DNA from 3 places in the Streptomyces sp. CLV115 genome. Region 3 is predicted to be linked to each of the others. Evidence: riboswitches for the same ligand, from Rfam matches in the RefSeq annotation. Region 3 holds a riboswitch; each other region holds the start of a gene.
What was found. Region 3 has a riboswitch for S-adenosylmethionine ahead of AADR41_RS33645 (hypothetical protein). Riboswitches for the same ligand answer to the same signal wherever they lie in the genome.
Positions count from the first base shown of each region.

Region 1: it holds a riboswitch for S-adenosylmethionine, as region 3 does, so the genes downstream of both, AADR41_RS23795 (aminotransferase class V-fold PLP-dependent enzyme) here and AADR41_RS33645 (hypothetical protein) in region 3, are expected to answer to the same signal.
Region 2: it holds a riboswitch for S-adenosylmethionine, as region 3 does, so the genes downstream of both, thrC (threonine synthase) here and AADR41_RS33645 (hypothetical protein) in region 3, are expected to answer to the same signal.

Region 1 is NZ_JBCEWQ010000072.1:18,801-25,001, forward strand. Features, by position in the region: gene qcrB (cytochrome bc1 complex cytochrome b subunit) at 1-940, shown strand, start outside; gene trpD (anthranilate phosphoribosyltransferase) at 1,064-2,128, shown strand; SAM riboswitch class IV at 2,267-2,384, shown strand; gene AADR41_RS23795 (aminotransferase class V-fold PLP-dependent enzyme) at 2,561-3,940, shown strand; gene AADR41_RS23800 (Lrp/AsnC family transcriptional regulator) at 3,998-4,279, opposite strand; gene AADR41_RS23805 (rhomboid family intramembrane serine protease) at 4,276-5,028, opposite strand; gene AADR41_RS23810 (hypothetical protein) at 5,192-5,434, shown strand; gene AADR41_RS23815 (NYN domain-containing protein) at 5,471-6,201, shown strand, end outside.
Region 2 is NZ_JBCEWQ010000105.1:23,465-29,665, forward strand. Features, by position in the region: gene groL (chaperonin GroEL) at 1-590, opposite strand, end outside; gene AADR41_RS28890 (cold-shock protein) at 1,064-1,270, opposite strand; gene AADR41_RS28895 (MoaD/ThiS family protein) at 1,693-1,971, opposite strand; gene thrC (threonine synthase) at 2,002-3,327, opposite strand; SAM riboswitch class I at 3,345-3,471, opposite strand; gene AADR41_RS28905 (glucosyl-3-phosphoglycerate synthase) at 3,625-4,575, shown strand; gene AADR41_RS28910 (alpha,alpha-trehalose-phosphate synthase (UDP-forming)) at 4,669-6,084, shown strand; gene otsB (trehalose-phosphatase) at 6,111-6,201, opposite strand, start outside.
Region 3 is NZ_JBCEWQ010000147.1:411-6,611, forward strand. Features, by position in the region: gene AADR41_RS33635 (cytochrome P450) at 1-1,108, shown strand, start outside; gene AADR41_RS33640 (cytochrome P450 family protein) at 1,105-2,367, shown strand; SAM riboswitch class IV at 2,418-2,527, shown strand; gene AADR41_RS33645 (hypothetical protein) at 2,576-2,983, shown strand; gene AADR41_RS33650 (DUF4232 domain-containing protein) at 2,991-3,512, opposite strand; gene AADR41_RS33655 (cytochrome P450) at 3,902-5,269, opposite strand; gene AADR41_RS33660 (hypothetical protein) at 5,448-6,201, opposite strand, start outside.

The sequences.
Region 1 (6,201 bases), on a different contig from region 3:
GCACCTGATCCTGGTCTTCTACCACAAGCACACGCAGTTCGCGGGCCCCGGCCGGACGAACAAGAACGTCGTCGGCATGCCGCTGCTGCCGGTGTACATGGCGAAGGCAGGCGGCTTCTTCTTCCTGGTCTTCGGCATCATCGCCATCATCGCGGCCATCGCCACGATCAACCCGATCTGGAACATCGGTCCGTACCGTCCGGACCAGGTGTCCACCGGCGCCCAGCCCGACTGGTACATGGGCTTCGCCGAGGGTCTGATCCGAGTGATGCCCGGCTGGGAGATCAACCTCTGGGGCCACACGCTGGTCCTGGGCGTGTTCATCCCGCTGATGGCCTTCGGACTGGTGCTCGCGATCATCGCGGTCTACCCGTTCATCGAGTCCTGGATCACCGGGGACAAGCGCGAGCACCACATCCTGGACCGCCCGCGCAACGCCCCGACCCGGACGGCCTTCGGCGTCGCCTGGATCACCGAGTACGTCATCGTCTTCATCGGCGGTGGCAACGACCTGTGGGCCACGCACTTCCACCTGTCGCTGAACGCCATCTCCTGGTTCGTACGGATCTTCATCTTCGTCGGCCCGGTCCTCGCGTTCATCGCCACCCGGCGGATCTGCCTCGGCCTCCAGCGCCGCGACAAGGAGAAGGTGCTGCACGGACGCGAGTCCGGCATCATCAAGCGCCTGCCGCACGGTGAGTTCGTCGAGATCCACGAGCCGCTCGGTCCCGAGCAGCTGCACACGCTCACCGCGCACGAGCAGTACAAGCCGGTCGAGCTCGGCCCGACGGTCGACGAGAACGGTGTCGAGCGCAAGGTGTCGGTCCTGCAGAAGCTGCGGGCCCGGCTCAGCAAGGGCTACTACGGCGAGGACAACCAGATCGCCAAGCCCACCGTCGAGGAGTACAAGGAGATCACCAGCGGCCACGGTCACCACTGATCGCCTGAACTGATCGCCACAGCAGGAGCCCCGTCCATTCGATGGACGGGGCTCTTTGCCGTCCCCGGCGCTGGATAGGGTGGGGGTGATCCCTTTTACCGGCTGTGGACCCAGGAGCGGACCATGAACGTTGTGACCCCGATCGGCGGCGACAGCGTGGCGGACCGTACCTGGCCCGGCGTGCTGAACCCCCTGCTGCGCGGTGAGGACCTCACCGCCGACGACACCGCGTGGGCGATGGACCGCATCATGCGCGGTGAGGCGAGCGATGTGCAGATCGCCGGATTCGCGGTCGCCCTGCGCGCCAAGGGCGAGACGATCGACGAGGTCTCCGGCCTGGTGCGGGCGATGTACGAGCACGCCAACACCATCCACGTACCCGGCCGCACGGTCGACATCGTCGGCACCGGCGGCGACCTCGCCAAAACAGTGAACATCTCCACCATGTCGGCGGTCGTCATCGCCGGCACCGGCGCCAAGGTCGTCAAGCACGGCAACCGCGCCTCCTCTTCCGCGAGCGGTTCCTCCGACGTGCTGGAGAAGCTGGGCGTCAACCTGGACCTCAGCGCGCAGCGGGTCGCCGAGGTCGCCGAGGAGGCGGGCATCACCTTCTGCTTCGCGGTGAAGTTCCACCCCGCCCTGCGGTACGTCGCCAGGGCCCGCAAGGAGCTCGGCACGCCGACCACGTTCAACATCCTCGGACCGCTCACCAACCCGGCCCAGGTGCGCTCCCAGGCCGTCGGTGTCGCCGACCTGAGGATGGCGCCCATCGTCGCCGGTGTCCTGGCCGAGCGCGGCAATTCGGCGCTGGTCTTCCGGGGCGACGACGGCCTGGACGAGCTGACCACGACCGCGACCTCGCGGGTCTGGGTGGTCCGGGACGGAGCGGTGCGCGAGGAGACGTTCGACCCGCGCGACGTCGGCCTGGAGCTGGTGCCCGTCCAGGCCCTGCGCGGCGCGGACGCCTCGTACAACGCCGATGTGGCCCGGCGGGTGCTGGCCGGCGAGCGGGGGCCCGCCCGGGACGCCGTGCTGCTCAACTCGGCGGCGGCGCTGACGGCTCTCGACCCGACGGACGGCACGCTGAACGAGCAGCTCGCGGCCGGGATCGCGAAGGCCGCCGAGTCCATCGACTCCGGTGCGGCGGCGCGGGCGCTGGAGCGCTGGGTGGCGGCCAGCAACGCCTGAGCCTGCCGGGTGACCTCTGATCGGGCGGACGAAGGCCACCCGGCAGGCTCTGAAACGGGCGCAGATGTGGCGCGGGGCGCAGTCCGGATCCTGGACTGCGCCTTGCGCGTCTTCGTACATATGGCAAGATGCTGGGCAGGTCATGAGTGACAGCGACTACGGCCCCGGCCCGCTGTCCGGCAACCCTCCGTCCGTGGCGGGGTGCCCCGGGTGAAGACCAGGCCGTAGGCAGCGAGGTCTGCGGCAAGCGCGGGCCCCTCGGCATCTGTGAATGCCAACCCCCGGGGTCCTGGTCCCCAGGGAGTCTCTTGTGAGCACGCGAATGCGATAGGGCCCTCGGCCCTCTTCCGCACACCCTTCTTCACCTTTCCCGCTGCGCTGCCGCGTACTCGCCGGCGCATGCGATTCGCCTGCCTCTTACGGGAGTTCGCCATGTCTGTCTTCACCGCTGCCGCCGACCAGTCGCTTTGTGCCCCTCTGCCTGTTCTGGGCAAGGATGTGACGGTTCCGCTGGTCACGGGCGGTGAGGTCAGCTATGCCGCGCTCGACTACGCCGCCAGCGCCCCCGCCCTCCAGCGGGTCTGGGACGACGTCGCCGCGTACGCCCCGTACTACGGCAGCGTCCACCGCGGGGCCGGGTACCTCTCGCAGCTCTCCACGGACCTCTTCGAGAACAGCCGCGCCACCGTCGCGGAGTTCCTCGGCTGCCGCGCCGGTGACCAGGTGATCTTCACCCGCTCGACCACCGACTCGCTGAATCTGCTGGCCTCGGTGGTCCCGGCCGGCTGCCAGGTCTTCGTCTACGAGACCGAGCACCACGCCTCGCTGCTGCCGTGGCGCGACGCCCGGGTGACCTACCTGAACGCCCCGCGCACCCCGGCCCAGGCCGTCGAGACGCTGGAGCGGGCGCTCGCGGAGCGCGACCCCTACGGCCCCGCGCTGGTCTGCGTCACCGGCGCCTCCAACGTCACCGGCGAGCTGTGGCCGGTGAAGGAGCTGGCCGCCGCCGCGCACGCGCACGGCGCCCGGATCGTGCTGGACGCCGCCCAGCTCGCCCCGCACCACCCCGTCGACATCGCCGAGCTGGACGTGGACTGGGTCGCCTTCTCCGGGCACAAGCTGTACGCGCCCTTCGGCTCGGGCGTGCTGGCCGGCCGGGCCGACTGGCTCCAGGAGGCCGAGCCCTACCTCGCGGGCGGTGGCGCCTCGCGCAAGGTCGCCCGTCGCACCGACGGCGGGGTGGACGTCGAGTGGCACTCCACCGCCGCACGTCACGAGGCCGGTTCCCCCAACGTCATCGGCGTGTACTCCATCGCCGCCGCCTGCAAGGCGCTCACCGAGGCGGGCTTCGACAATCTGGTCGCCCGGGAGCAGCACCTCGTCGCCGCGGTCCGGGCCGGCCTGGCCGAGGTCCCCGAGGTGAAGGTGCTCTCGCTGTTCGGCGACGACGCCCCGCGGGTCGGCGTCATCTCGTTCGTGGTGGAGGGCTGGAACAGCTCGCACTTCGCCGCCGCGCTCTCCGCCGAGTACGGCATCGGTGTCCGCGACGGACTGTTCTGCGCCCACCCGCTGGTCCGCACCCTGCTGGGCAGCGACCCGCAGGAGGTCGGCGAGTGCGGTGCGCCGGAGGCCGAGCCGGGGGAGCGCTCACTGAACGCGATCCGGGTCAGCTTCGGCGCCGGTACGCCGGACGAGCACATCGAGCGGTTCCTGCGCGCGGTCAAGGAACTGGTCGGCAAGGGCGCCCGGTGGAAGTACCGCACCGAGGACGGCCGCTGCGTCCCGGACCGGGGTGCGGTGGCGCAGCTCTGAGGCCGGCGGGCGGCCCGGGGGCACACAGCACTTCGGCGGGGGTGGTGAGGTGCGTGCCTACGCGTCGAGGCCGATGGCGAAGGCGGCCTCCAGGTCGTGCTGGGAGTAGGTACGGAACGCCACATGGGTGTCGGTGGCCTCGACGCCGGGGATCTTGCTGATCCGGCCGGGGATGACGTCGGCGAGATCGTCGTGCTTGGGCACCCGGACCATGGCGATCAGGTCGTACGTACCGGTGACCGAGAAGACCTCGCTGACACTGTCCAGCGCGGCGATGGCCTCGGCGATCTCGGGAATCCGGTCCACGCTGGTTTTGATGAGCACGATCGCGGTGATCACGGCTGGCTTTCTCCCTCGGTGGCCGTGGCTGGTCCCTTCACTCTATCCGTACGCCGGTAACGCCCCCAGGCGTAGAGAAAGCCGAGGGCGAAGCCCACCACATGGGCCAGATAGGCCACGCCCGGCCCCCCGCTGCCCGCGCCCTGGACGGCCAGCCACTGGAGGGCGAACCAGAAGACCAGCACGATCCAGGCGGGGAAGCGCAGCGGCAGGAAGAAGAGGAACGGGAACAGGCTGGTGACCCGGGCCCTGGGGAACAGGTACAGGAACGCCCCGAGCACCGCCGAGATCGCCCCCGAGGCCCCCACCAGCGTCTGGTCGGACGTGGCGTGCGCGGCCGCGTAGGCCACCAGTGCGAGGTAGCCGGAGATCACGTAGAAGAAGGTGAACCCGATGCGGCCCATGCGCTGCTCGGTCATCGCCCCGAACACGTACAGGAAGAGCACGTTGCCGAGCAGATGCAGCCAGCTGCCGTGCACGAACAGGGCGGTGAGCGGGGTGAGCAGGGCGTGCGCGGAGCCGTCCCACAGCTCGCTGGGGATCACGCCCCAGCGTTCGAAGTACCCGGCCTGGGCGGCGAGCAGGGCGTCGGCGGTGCCGGGGACCGGGTTGAAGCCGGACAGCGGGCTGATCACGAAGACCAGGGAGCAGACCGCGATCAGGGCATGGGTCACCAGCGGGCCGCCGGAGGTGACCGTCCGTAGCAGCCCGCCGGTCAGCCTGCCGGTCACAGCTCGCCGATCGATCATGAACAGAGCATGACGCAAGCGGAGGGAACGGGACAGACCGCCTCGCCGTGTCGGGGGGACACGGTGAGGCCGTAGGGTTACGACAGGACATCCGCAGTTCGACGGCGCACCGCGAGATCCTTGAAGCAAGGCAGCACGAGGCTCGACGAAAGAGGACGCAACGATGACGACGGTTCCCCAGCCGACCGACGGGACTCGCTGGCGCTGCACGCTCTGCGGAAATCTCACGCGCTTCGACGTGACCCGCTCCTCGAAGGTCGTCGAATACGTCCATCTCGACCTGGCCGGTGAGTCCAGCGTCGAGGAACGCGAGGTGGTCAGTGAGACCATCGAGTCGGTGCGCTGCCGTTGGTGCAACGCGGTGGACCAGATCGAACTGGTGGACAGGCCGGGTGCCGACTCCTGACGGAGCCGCGCCCACAGACATTTGGGGTGACGGATGGTGGAGCAGCCCGCTAGCGGCGCCGAGTCGGCCGGGGCGGCCGACGACGCCGTCGAGGCGCTCGACCGCCCGCTGCCCGAAGGCGTACGGCGGCGGGTCGTCGCGCTGGTCTCGGACGCCTTCGGCGGCCTGACGGTCACCGAACTCCCGGCCCAGCTGCGGCAGTACGCCCGCTTCACCCCGACCCGGCGGGCCAAGTTCGCCGGGAACGCCATGGCGGCCGCCCTGGAGAGCGACTCGCTGTTCCGGCAGCGCATCGGCGAGCGGCTCAAGGAGGGCCAGCCGGAGCTGGCCGGTGCCCTGGAGGCCGGGGCGCCGCCGGCCGCCGCCGACCCCGTCGACGTGGCTGCCGCGGCCTATGTGCTGCGCCCGGCGGGCTGGGTCAAGCTGGTCGCCGCCGCCGGTGAGGAGGTCCAGCGCGCGGACGCCGAGCGCGCCGACGAGGAGAGCCGCCGCGAGCTGGAGCGGCTGCGCGAGGAGCTGGTCCGGGCCCGCTCCCAGACGAAGGCCGAGACGGAGCGGCTGCGCGTCGAGCTGGATGCCGCCCGCAAGGAGGCCGAATCCCTCCAGCGCAAGCTGCGCAGTGCCGTCAGCGAGGTCAAGCGCGGCGAGGCCGCGCTGCGCCGCAGCCGTGCCGAGACCGACACCGTACGGTCCGAGGCGGCCGCCCAGGTCTCCGCAGCCGAGAGCGAGAGCCGTCGGCTCAAGGCGCGGCTCGGCGAGGCCGAGGC
Region 2 (6,201 bases), on a different contig from region 3:
TAGCCCTTGTCGAAGCGCATACCCTCGGTGAGCTCCAGCTCCAGACCGAAGGTCTGGGACTCCTCGACGGTGATGACGCCTTCCTTGCCGACCTTGTCCATGGCCTCGGCGATGAGCTCGCCGATCTGGGTGTCGGCGGCGGAGATGGAGGCCGTCGAAGCGATCTGCTCCTTGGTCTCCACGTCCTTGGCCTGCTCCAGGAGGGCGGCGGAGACGGCCTCGACGGCCTTCTCGATACCCCGCTTGAGGGCCATCGGGTTGGCACCCGCGGCAACGTTGCGCAGACCCTCGCGGACGAGAGCCTGGGCGAGAACGGTGGCGGTGGTCGTACCGTCGCCGGCGACGTCGTCCGTCTTCTTGGCGACCTCCTTGACCAGCTCCGCACCGATCTTCTCGTACGGGTCCTCCAGCTCGATCTCCTTGGCGATGGAAACACCATCGTTGGTGATCGTGGGGGCGCCCCACTTCTTCTCAAGGACGACGTTGCGACCCTTGGGGCCAAGGGTGACCTTGACGGCGTCGGCGAGCTGGTTCATGCCGCGCTCGAGACCGCGCCGGGCCTCCTCGTCGAACGCGATGATCTTGGCCATGTGAAGTGGTCCTCCCGGACAGGGGTGGATTTCTCCGGACCGAGTGGCGCCCGCGACGGACGGCCTGCGTGACCGGTGGTTCCTTGCCCCACCGACCTGCGGGCCTCACCGGCCCGGTCCAAGTTCTGTCACTCTCACCTGGAGAGTGCTAACGCCAATGATTAGCACTCGACCCCCGAGAGTGCAAGCGTCCCCCTCCGGATGTGGACAACGGCGGACGGTCGTGGACGCGGCCGCGGACGGGGCTGTGGACGGCTGTGGACAACGGCGGACGGCTGTGGACGGACATGGACGCGGCCGCGGAAAGACGGTGGACGACTGTGGACGCGGCCGCGGACGGAGCCACGTAAGACGGAAGACGGTGGGCGGCCGCGGACGGCGCCCGGCGGCGCGTCAGAACGCACTGAGGGCCCGTACCCCCGGGGTACGGGCCCTCAGTGCGTGAGTGGTGTCGTTGGCCGACCGCGCCGAACTCAGCCGACGGCGAGCTTGACCATGTCTGCCTGCGGCCCCTTCTGGCCCTGCGAGATCTCGAATTCAACTCGCTGACCCTCTTCGAGGGTGCGGTACCCGTCCATCTGGATCGCGCTGTAGTGGACGAAAACATCCGCACCACCGTCGACCGCGATGAAGCCGTACCCCTTCTCCGCGTTGAACCACTTGACGGTGCCCTGAGCCATGCCTAACTCCCCTATTACTGGCCCTTGCGCAGGACCGCACTTCGCGGACCCGGGTCAGAACTCACCCTCCGACAGGAGAGGGTGTGTGCGCCGGAACGCGTCGACCGCGGCTGAATGTATCTGCCCAACTGCCCTCTGCAACAGGTCAATCGGACGAGAATTCTCGGCCGCACCGAACGCCCGAATATGCGGGTTTCATGAGATTCCTGGGCAAGTCGGGCCAGACAAAGGCGACTTATGCCGCAAGGCCAACACACACTTTGGCTGCATCTTGTCGTGGCCGGGCGCATTCTCATATGCGGGCGGCACGGGGCAGCTGGGGGGACTTCCCACACTGTACCCCGCTCAACCATGCAGAATTGCCCCCTCCGCTTCAAACGCGGAGGGGCCAATTCGATAACGCGATACGGCCGGACGGGGCGTCAGCAGCCGCCCGCCACCGCCGGGATGATCGAGATGCCGGCGCCGTCGGGCGTCACGGTCTCCAGGCCGCCCTCGAAACGCACGTCGTCGTCGTTGACGTACACGTTCACGAAGCGGCGCAGCTTGCCCTGGTCGTCCAGGACGCGGGCGGCGATGCCCGGGTGGTTCTGCTCCAGGGACTCGATGACCTGGGAGAGGGTCGAGCCCTCGGCCGGGACCTCGGCCTGGCCGCCCGTGTAGGTGCGGAGGATGGTGGGGATGCGGACCTTGACGCTCATGGTGGGTGCCCTTCCTGAAGTCTCGGGTGGTCAGCTGGTGGCGAGGCCGGCGGCGCGGAACGCCTCCAGGCTGGGGCGGATCGTCGCGGTCGCCTGAGAGGTTTCGGCAACCGCGTCGAGGGTCTTGAGGCCGTCACCCGTGTTGAGTACGACGGTGGTCAGCGACGGGTCGATCAGACCGGCCTCGATGAGCTTCTTCGTCACACCGACCGTCACACCGCCCGCCGTCTCCGCGAAGATGCCCTCGGTGCGCGCCAGCAGCTTGATCGCGTCGACGACCTGCTCGTCGTTCACGTCCTCCACGGCGCCGCCGGTGCGGCGGGCGATGTCCAGGACGTACGGGCCGTCGGCCGGGTTGCCGATCGCCAGCGACTTGGCGATCGTGTTCGGCTTCTGCGGCCGGACGACGTCGTGACCGCCCTTGTACGCGACCGAGACCGGGGAGCAGCCCTCCGCCTGGGCGCCGAAGAGCTTGTACGGCTTGTCCTCGACGAGGCCGAGCTTGATCAGCTCCTGGAGACCCTTGTCGATCTTGGTGAACTGCGAGCCGGACGCGATCGGGACGACCAGCTGATCCGGGAGCCGCCAGCCGAGCTGCTCGCAGATCTCGTACGCCAGGGTCTTGGAGCCCTCGCCGTAGTAAGGACGCAGGTTGACGTTGACGAAGCCCCAGCCCTCGCCGAGCGGGTCGCCGATGAGCTCGGAGCAGAAGCGGTTGACGTCGTCGTAGTTGCCCTCGATGCCGACCAGTTCACCGCCGTACACCGCGGCCATGACGACCTTGCCCTGCTCCAGGTCGTGCGGGATGAACACGCAGGAGCGGAAGCCGGCGCGGGCGGCGGCGGCGCCGACCGCACCGGCGAGGTTGCCGGTGGAGGAGCAGGAGAGGGTGGTGAAGCCGAAGGCGCGGGCGGCCTCGATGGCCTGGGCGACGACCCGGTCCTTGAAGGAGTGCGTGGGGTTGCCGGAGTCGTCCTTGACGAACAGCTTGCCCTGCTCGACGCCGAGCTCACGGGCGAGGTTGTCGGCCTGGACGAGCTTGGTCCAGCCGGGGTTCAGGTTCGGCTTCTCGGCGACGTCGGCCGGGACCGGCAGCAGCGGCGCGTAGCGCCAGATGTTGGCCGGGCCCGCCTCGATGCGCTTCTTCAGCTCTTCGGGGGAGCCGCTCGGCAGGTCGTACGCGACTTCGAGCGGCCCGAAACAGGACGCGCAGGCGAAAATGGGGCCGAGTTCGAATCGCTCGCCGCACTCGCGGCAGGAAAGGCCCGAAGCGGGGCCGAGGTCGACGGCTCCGGCGTGGCCGGCTTCGGTGTCGACGGAAGAATCGGTGCTTACTGCAACGGTCTGCGCAGCCATGGTGGCGAGGCCCTTTCTCCTCATCTTCCCCGCGGCGCGTTTCGCCACGAGACGGAATTGGCACCTTCCTCACCGGACCTCACGGTCGGTGGGGGGGTTGCCGGGACTTCAACGGGCCGTTCCCTCAGTCCCTCTGGATGAGCGCTGTGGCACCGGATCTTCGATCCGGGCATTTATCGGCGGACGGACCCCGGCATGCGATGGTCGTCCGCGTTGTTCAAGACTGTAACCGAAGCACCGGACTGTTGAGATAGTCGTCCGAACCGCGAGATGGATCACATACAGGGAGTATCGACCGTGCTGGAAGAGGTCGAATGCTGGCTGGCCAGGCGTTCCTGGTCGGCCGCCGACCGTCCGATGGACCGCCTGCTGGCCGCCAGGTCCGCGGAGGCGGGCCGCGGGAGCGTCAGTGTCGTACTGCCCGCGCTGAACGAGGAGGCGACGGTCGGTGAGATCGTCGCGACGATCCGGCGCGAGCTGATGGAGAAGGTCCGGCTGGTCGACGAGCTCGTGGTGATCGATTCCGGCTCCACCGACGCCACCGCCGAGGTGGCCCGGGAGGCCGGCGCCCGGGTGGTGCACCGCGACGCGATACTCCCCCGGATCCCGGCCGTACCCGGCAAGGGCGAGGTGCTGTGGCGTTCGCTCCTGGTGACCGGGGGCGACATCGTCTGCTTCATCGACGCCGACCTGAAGGACTTCTCGGCGGACTTCGTCTCCGGCATCGTCGGTCCGCTGCTGACCGAACCGGACGTGCAGTTCGTGAAGGCGATGTACGACCGCCCGTTCGGCGACACGACGGGCCAGGGCGGCCGGGTGACCGAACTGGTGGCCCGTCCGCTGCTCAATCTGCACTGGCCGCAGCTGGCCGGTTTCGTCCAGCCGCTGGGCGGCGAGTACGCCGTGCGCCGCTCGCTGCTCGAACGGCTGCCCTTCCCCGTCGGCTACGGCGTGGAGCTGGGTCTGCTGGTCGACGCGCTGCACACGGTGGGGCTGGACGCGCTGGCCCAGGTCGACGTGGGGGTACGCAAGCACCGGCACCAGGACGGGCAGGCGCTCGGCCGGATGGCGGCGGCGATCTACCGCACCGCCCAGCTGCGGCTCTCCCGCGGCCACCTGATCCGCCCGGTCCTCACCCAGTTCGAGCGCGGCGAGAACGGTTTCGTACCGCGCACCCATGCCGTGGACACCGAGGAGCGTCCCCCGATGTGCGAGATCGAGGAGTACGTTTCGCGCCGCGCGGCCTGACCCCGTCCGACTTCGCAGCCCGGCCTCGCAGTCCGGCCTCGCAGTCCGGCTTCGCACGTTTGGGCGGTTCGTGATCGGGCTAGATTCCGCAACATGGTCTCCGAGCACGATGCCCAGCCCGCTGTCCGATCCGGCGTCCGGTCCGATGCCCAGGTCCTCGTCGCGTCCAACCGCGGCCCGGTCTCGTACACCCTGGGAGAGGACGGATCGCTCGACGCGAGACGCGGCGGCGGCGGTCTCGTCTCCGGGCTGAGCGCCGTCGACGACAAGCTGTGGGTGTGTGCCGCGCTCGGTGCCGGGGACCGGGAGGCGGTCCGGCGCGGGGTCGCCGAGCAGGGCGTACGGATGCTCGACATCGACGCGGAGGTGCACGCCGACGCCTACAACGGCATCGCCAACTCGGTGCTCTGGTTCGTCCACCACATGCTGTACCAGACGCCGCTGGAGCCGGTCTTCGACGCGGAGTTCCGGCGGCAGTGGGCGTCGTTCGAGACCTACAACCGGGCCTTCGCCGAGGCGCTCGCCGAGGAGGCGGGGCCGGCCGCGGCGGTGCTGGTGCAGGACTACCACCTGGCGCTGGTGCCGGGCATGCTCCGCGAGCTGCGCCCGGATCTGCGGATCGGCCACTTCTCGCACACCCCGTGGGCGCCCGTCGACTACTTCCGGCTGCTTCCCGACGACATCGCCGAGCAGTTGCTGCACGGCATCCTGGGCGCGGACCGGGCTGCGTTCCTGACCCGGCGCTGGGCGGACGCGTTCATCGGCTGCTGCACCCAGATCCTGGGCGGCACCGGGCGGACCAGGATCGGGGTGCACGGGCTCGGCGCGGACGCGGACTTCCTGCGCCGCCGTGCCCACGAGGCGGATGTGGACGAGCGGATGGCGGCGCTGCGCGAGCAGACCGGCCCCGGCCGGAGGACGATCGTACGGGTGGACCGAACGGAACTGTCCAAGAACATCGTGCGCGGCCTGCTCGCGTACCGCTCGCTCCTGGACGAGCGGCCCGAGTGGCGTGAGCGCGTCGTCCATGTCGCCTTCGCCTACCCCTCCCGGCAGGACCTGGCGGTGTACCGCGACTACACGGCCGAGGTGCGGCGGGTCGCCGACGAGATCAACGCCGAGTACGGCGCGCCCGGCTGGACGCCGGTGGTGCTGCACGTCAAGGACGACTTCGCCCGCTCGCTCGCCGCGTACCGGCTGGCCGACGTCGCGCTCGTCAACCCGATCCGCGACGGCATGAACCTGGTCGCCAAGGAGATCCCGGTCGTCTCCGACCACGGCTGCGCGCTGGTGCTGTCACGGGAGGCGGGCGCCTACGAGGAGCTGGGCAGCGACGCGGTGGTGGTCAATCCGTACGACGTCTCGGCGACGGCGGCGGCGCTGCACGAGGCGCTGACGATGGCGGACGACGAACGGGCGGCGCGCACGGAACGCCTGGCCGCGGCGGCGGTCGCGCTGCCGCCGCAGCAGTGGTTCCTGGACCAGCTGGACGCGCTGCGGCGGGACTGAGACGGGACGGAGGCGGGGTCCGGGCGTCAGATCCGCCGGGCCAGCGCCGCCAGGAAGGCGACGACGTCGCCCGGCCCGCCGAGCAGCAGGTCGGCCCGCTCGGCCAGTTCGGGCACC
Region 3 (6,201 bases):
GCTGGTCATCGGCTACCGCGAACTCCACCAGGTCACCAGCGACGGCGAGTTGTTCCCCAGGGACGTCGGGCTGTGGAACCAGTGGGGGAACATCCCCGAGGACTGGCCGCTGCTGCCGATGGTCGGCCGGCCGTTGCCGTCCATCTACTTCACCGCCGGCGCCGAGCACCGGCGCCACGCCGCGATGGTCGGGCAGGCGCTCGAAGAGGTCGAGCACTTCGAACTCCGCCGGGACTGCGAGGAGTTGGCGGACCGGCTCGTCGACGGGTTCTGTGAGCGGGGCACGGCCGACCTGATCGCCGACTTCGCCGTTCCGCTGCCGGTGCTCGTCCTCGCCCGCCTGGTCGGATTCCCCGACGCGGACGGGCCGCGGATCGCCGAGGTGCTCAGGGACCTGGCCGACGGCGGACCGGGCGCGCAGGAGGCCCATCTGCGGTTCGGCGAGAGCATGCGAAGTCTGCTGGCGGCCCGCCGGGCCTCGCCCGGGAACGACGTGACCTCGCGCATGCTGGCGTACGCGGGGGAGTTCACCGACGAGGAGTACGTACTCGACCTGATGGCCATCACGGCCGCGGGACACCTCACCACCGCCGACTGGATCGGCAACTCGCTGAGGCTGATGCTCACCGACGACCAGTTCGCCGTGGCGCTCACCGGCGGCCGGCACAGCGTCGCCGAAGCCATGAACGAGGTGCTCTGGGAGGAAGGCCCGACACAGATCCTCGCCGGCCGGTGGGCGGCCCGCGACACCCGGTTGGGAGGTCGCGGCATCCGCGCCGGGGACATGCTGCTGCTGGGTCTGGGCGCGGCCAACGCCGATCCGCACATCCGCCAGCACCTCTCCGCCTCGGGCGGGCCGTCCGGCCGGCGCGGCAACAGCGCCCATCTGGCGTTCAGCCACGGCGAGTACCGCTGTCCCTTCCCCGCGCAGGAGATCGCCGAGATCATCGCCCGCACCGGCATCGAGGTGCTCCTCGACCGGCTCCCCGACCTGGAACTCGCCGTCCCGGTGGGCGAGTTGGTCCGACGGCAGTCCGCGTTCCTGCGGGGCATGACCGCGCTGCCCGTCCGGTTCGCCTCCGTCCCTCCGACAGGAGACCCGTCGTGAACTGCCCACACGCCGCCGCCCCGGGTGCCGCTTCGAGCGGCGCTCCCGTCGTCATCGACCCGCTGGTCCAGGACCTGGACCAAGAGACGGCGCGACTGCGCGACGCCGGTCCGCTCGCCAGGATCGAACTGCTCGGCGTTCCGGCCCTGGCCGTCACCCGGCACGCGACGGCCCGCCAACTCCTCGTCGACCCCCGCCTGGTCAAGGACCTGGAGGCCTGGGGGCTGTGGCAGCGCGGCGAGGTCACCCGCGAGTGGCCGCTGATCGGCATGATCGACGCCGGCCGCTCCATGTTCACCGTGGACGGCGCCGAGCACCGACGGCTGCGCGCCAAGACCTCCCAGGCGCTCACCCCCCGCCGGCTGGAGGAGATCCGCCCGGACATCGAGAAGTTCACCGAGGAACTTCTCGACGCGCTCGACGAACAGAGCGGCAGGAGCGAGCACGGTGTGGTCGACCTCAAGTCCGTGTTCGCCCAGCCGCTGCCGATGCGCGTCGTCGGCATGCTGATGGGCGTGGACGAGGCCGAGCACCCCATGCTGACGAAGCGGTACAAGGCGTTCTTCTCCATGCTCACCCCGCACGAGGAACGACTGTCGCTGCTGGCCGAGTTGGACGTGTTCTACACCGCTCTCGTACGGGAGAAGAAGGCGCGTCCCGCCGACGACCTCACCAGCGCGCTCATCCTGGCCGAGGAGGGCGGCGAACCGCTCACCGAGGAAGAGGTGGTGGGCAACCTCAAGGCCATGGTGGCCGCCGGGCACGAGACCACCATCGGGCTGATCCTCAACGCCGTACGGGCCCTGCTAGCCCACCCCGACCAGCTCCGCCGCGTTCTCGACGGCGAGATCCCGTGGGAGACGGTGATCGAGGAGACCCTGCGCTGGGACACCCCCACCACCCATCTGCTGATGCGGTTCGCCACCAAGGACATTCAGGTGGGCGACCAGGTGATCGCGAAGGGCGAAGGGGTGGTGATCTCCTACCGCGCCATCGGGCGTGACATCGAGCAGCACGGGGCGGACGCCGACGCCTTCGACATCACCCGGCCGGCCCCGATCCGCCACATGACCTTCGGTCACGGCCCGCACATCTGCCCCGGAGCGGCGCTCTCCCGCGTGGAGGCGGCCATCGCCCTGCCGGCGCTCTTCGCGCGTTTCCCGGCACTGAGGGCGGCCGTCCCGGACGAGGAGGTCCGAAAGCTGCCGGTGATGACGCAGAACGACATGGAGGCCTTCCCCGTGCTGCTGCACGGCTGAGCACCTGACTTCCCGTCGGGCGGCGTCGTCCGTGGGATACAGTTCTCGCAGGTCATGAGTTCCAGTGCACAGCCCCGGCTAACTGGACGGCACCCCGCTCCGCTGCGGGTGCTCCGGGTGACGACCGGCCCCGTGCGCAGCGCGCGGGGAACAGCGGACCATCGGGGCGGCGCACCTGGGGTCCATGATCTCGGGAAGGCGGAACACCATGCTCCCCCACCTCGTCCGGAACGACGGCTGCACCGGCTACGGCCCCGGTCACCACGTCCACTGGATCCACAGCAAGAAATGCCACCAGGAGCCCGGCCAGGCCGTGGAACTGCTGCTCACCTCCGGTGACATCGGTGCCGACGGCTGGTTCGCGCTGCGCCCCGCCTTCGACCACGCCGAGGAACTGCCGAGGGTGTGGACGCACGCCCCGGCGGCCCTCACCGAACTGCTCACGGCCCACCGCGGACGGGTGTTCTGGCTGCCGCGGTGGCACGCCCTGAAGCTGGTGGACCCCGCGGGCCGGGCCACGGCCCTGGTCAATGCCGGCTTCGAGGGCGGCCCGCTGTGCGCGACGACCGCCCCCGACCCGCGGCGGACCGTCGGCGGCACGTGCTACGGACGGTAGCCGCGCCTCAGCCCAGCGCGTCCGTCAGCGCGCTGTCCGCCGCCGCCCGCGACTCCTGCCACAGGGTGGTCACCGGAATCCACACATGGACCCCCTCCCGCATGCCCACGGCGGCCGCGCCGAAGGTGGCGCCCGGATGGGAGGGGTCCGCCGCCACCGAGAGACTGCCGACGACGTGGCCCTCGGTGGCCGCCGGGTCCGCGGTCCGTACGGCGGCGTACGCCCGCTCGCCCGGGGACAGCTCGTAGGGGGCGCTGCCGGCGGGCGGGACGGCCTCGGCCGAGCCGTCGAGGCCCCGGAAGGTGACGGTGGGGATCCGGTCCACCACACAGGTGCGGCCGCCGTTGTTGACGACGTCGATCCGGGCCACGTTCCGCTGCCCGCCGGGTGCGGCGTGCACGGACAGGGCCCTCTCCTGGCAGGTCGCGAGGCGGCTCGTGGCGCCGCTTGTCGCGGACGCCGCGGTGCCGGTCAGTGGCAGGGTGGCCGCGACGGCGAGTGCGGCGGTGAGAGCGGAGCCAAGACGCATGGTGTTTCTCCCGGTGGATCGACAGCCTGCGGATACGGCCGGGCGGCCCGTCGGTCGGTGCGGCCGACATGGACAGTGTGAACCGTACGACCCGACCTCCGCGACAGATCGGACATATCGCTTCGGAATGTCCGGTGCCGGAACGCTGTGCCCTGCCCGCCGGGTCCTCCGCCGTGCACGGGCGCGGGCCCGCGGCGGGAACGCGGCCACCGTCAGTGCTCCGGTGGCGAGGCCCGCCGGCAGTGCCACGGCCCGGATCCACGCGCAGTGCTCGCAGGCCCGGCCGCCCGTCCGGCCCTGCGCGCAGGGCGTGCGCCGCCGCGGACCGGAGCGGCCCACGGGGCGGTCCCGGGGAGGCCGGAGCGGTCACCGGGCCCGCCCCGCGCGCCTCACCGGGTCCGGACCGTCGCCATCACGTCCCGGTCGGGCTGCAGTGTGAGCGAGGGGACCGGCTCGATGACGCCCGGGTCCACGTCCAGTTCGAAGCGGCGGGCCAGCACGGCAAGAATCAGCACCGCCTCGACCATCGCGAACCTGGTGCCCAGACAGACCCGGGGGCCGCCGCCGAACGGGAACCAGGCGTACTCCGCGATGCTGTCGCCCGCCTCCGGATCCCACCGCTCGGGACGGAACTCCTCCGGCTCGGGGAACCACCGCGCGTCGCGCTGTGTCACCCACTGGCTGGTCCACACCCGGGTGCCCTCCGGCATCGGCACACCGCCGATCCGCGCACCCGCCTTCGCGACACCGGTGACCAGCCAGATCGTCGGGTAGAGGCGCAGCGTCTCCTTGACCACGGCCTGGGTGTACGTCAGCCGCGCGTAGTCGTCGAACCCCGGCTCCCGGTCGCCCAGCACCCGGTCCAGCTCCTCGGCGAGCGCGGCACGCACCCGCGGTTCACGGGCCAGCAGATACCAGGCCCACACCAGCGTGGAACTGGTCGTCTCGTGCCCGCCGATGTACAGCGTGACCGTCTCGTCGCGGATCTCCCGGTCGGTGAGGTGCTCACCCGTCTCGTCGACCGCCGTCAGCAGCCGGCTCAGCAGATCGGGGCGCTCGTCCCCGCCGTCACGATGACGGGCGACGACCCTGCCCACCTCGGCGTCGATGACCGCCGCCGCCTTCTTGATCCTGGCCCGGCCGGGGGTCGGCACCCAGTCCGGCAGCAGGGCACCGATCCCGGCGAACTCCTTGCCGATCTCCTGCTGCGCCACGTCCATCGCCCGGCCCATCGCCTCGGCGTCGGCCGCGGTGTCGACACCGAAGATGGTGCGCACCGCGATCCGCTGCGTCAGCGCCGCCATCTCCCGCTTGACGTCGATGCGTTCACCGCCCGACCAGGTGTCCGCCAGCTCCACCGTGCTGCTCGCCATCGTCGCCGCGTACGAGCGCACCTGCTTGGGCCGTACGGAGGGCTGCACCAGCGAACGCTTGCGCCGCCAGTCCGTGCCACGGGCGACCACCACGCCGTTGCCCATCACGGTGCGGAAGGCGATCCCCAGGGCCGGCTGGTCGAAGGAGCGCTCCGTCTCGGTGAGGAGCTCGCCTATGCAGTCCGGATCGGCTATGTACACACAGGAGTTGGGGCCGAAGCGCCAGCCCACCATGTCCCCGTGGGAGCGCAGCCGCTCGAAGAAGGCCAGGGGGTTCTTCCCGAACTGCGGCAGGTTCCCGAGGAACGGCAGCCCCTTCGGGCCCGGCACGATCCGGTGGCTCCGCGGCTCGGCGTCGATGGCCGGACCGGTCTCCGTGGACATGAATCTCTCCGCTCCCTCATGGCGCACCGACCCGGTGCGCGGCGACCTGACTTCAGGGGTACCGCACGCCCTGGAACCTGTCATCGGCCTTGTACGGTACGTGAGTTGTCGAGGGTAGCCGCTGTACGCCACCGCCGGACGGGCCCGGGAGCGGGGCCCGTCCGGCGGGGGGTGCGGGTCAGACGCCCGGCGGCACCCTGGACGGGCGGCCGTTGCCGCGGGTGAGGGAGTAGCCGAACACCGCCGCGATCGCTCCGAGCACTCCGCCGCCGACCGTCCACAGCCAGCGGTCGGTCCACCAGCCGGATGCCCAGCCGTCCTCCGGCTCGCTGCCGAGCGAGACCCTGGACGAACCGTCCTCGTCGCCGTCGGACGAGGCGTCGGAGGCCTGGGCGACGGAGGACACACCGGGGACCAGCGGCTCGGCGAGCGTGCCGTCCACATCGCCGGCGCCGCCCTTGTCGGCCGCCGTGACCTCGACCTCGGTCTTCACCGGCAAGCCGAGGTCCGCCGACGGCAGATCGACAACCGTCAGCCGAACGTAGTAGCTGCCCGGCAGCGGGTCGTTGGCCCAGGGCTCGGACCAGGCGCGGACGGTGCGCAGCACGCAGGTCAGCTCGACCGCCGACGCGTCGGCCGCGGCCTTGCCGGTCTGGCGGCCGTACATGCAGGCCTGGCGGCGCCGCAGCCCGTCGTACACGTCGACCTGCCACGCCGACGTACCGTGCCGGGAGGCGCTCGGCGGCAGGGTGATCTTCGCCTTGACGGTGGCCCGCTGGCCCGCGTCCGCGGGGAAGACCCAGTACAGGTAGTCACCCGTGGACGCCCCGGCGGTGGCGAGCTGGTTCTGCCGGAGGGCCGTCGCCGTACGGAAGGTGGTGCCGGCCTCGGTGGGTCCGGCACCGTCCTCGGAGGCGCTCGGGCTCGGGCTC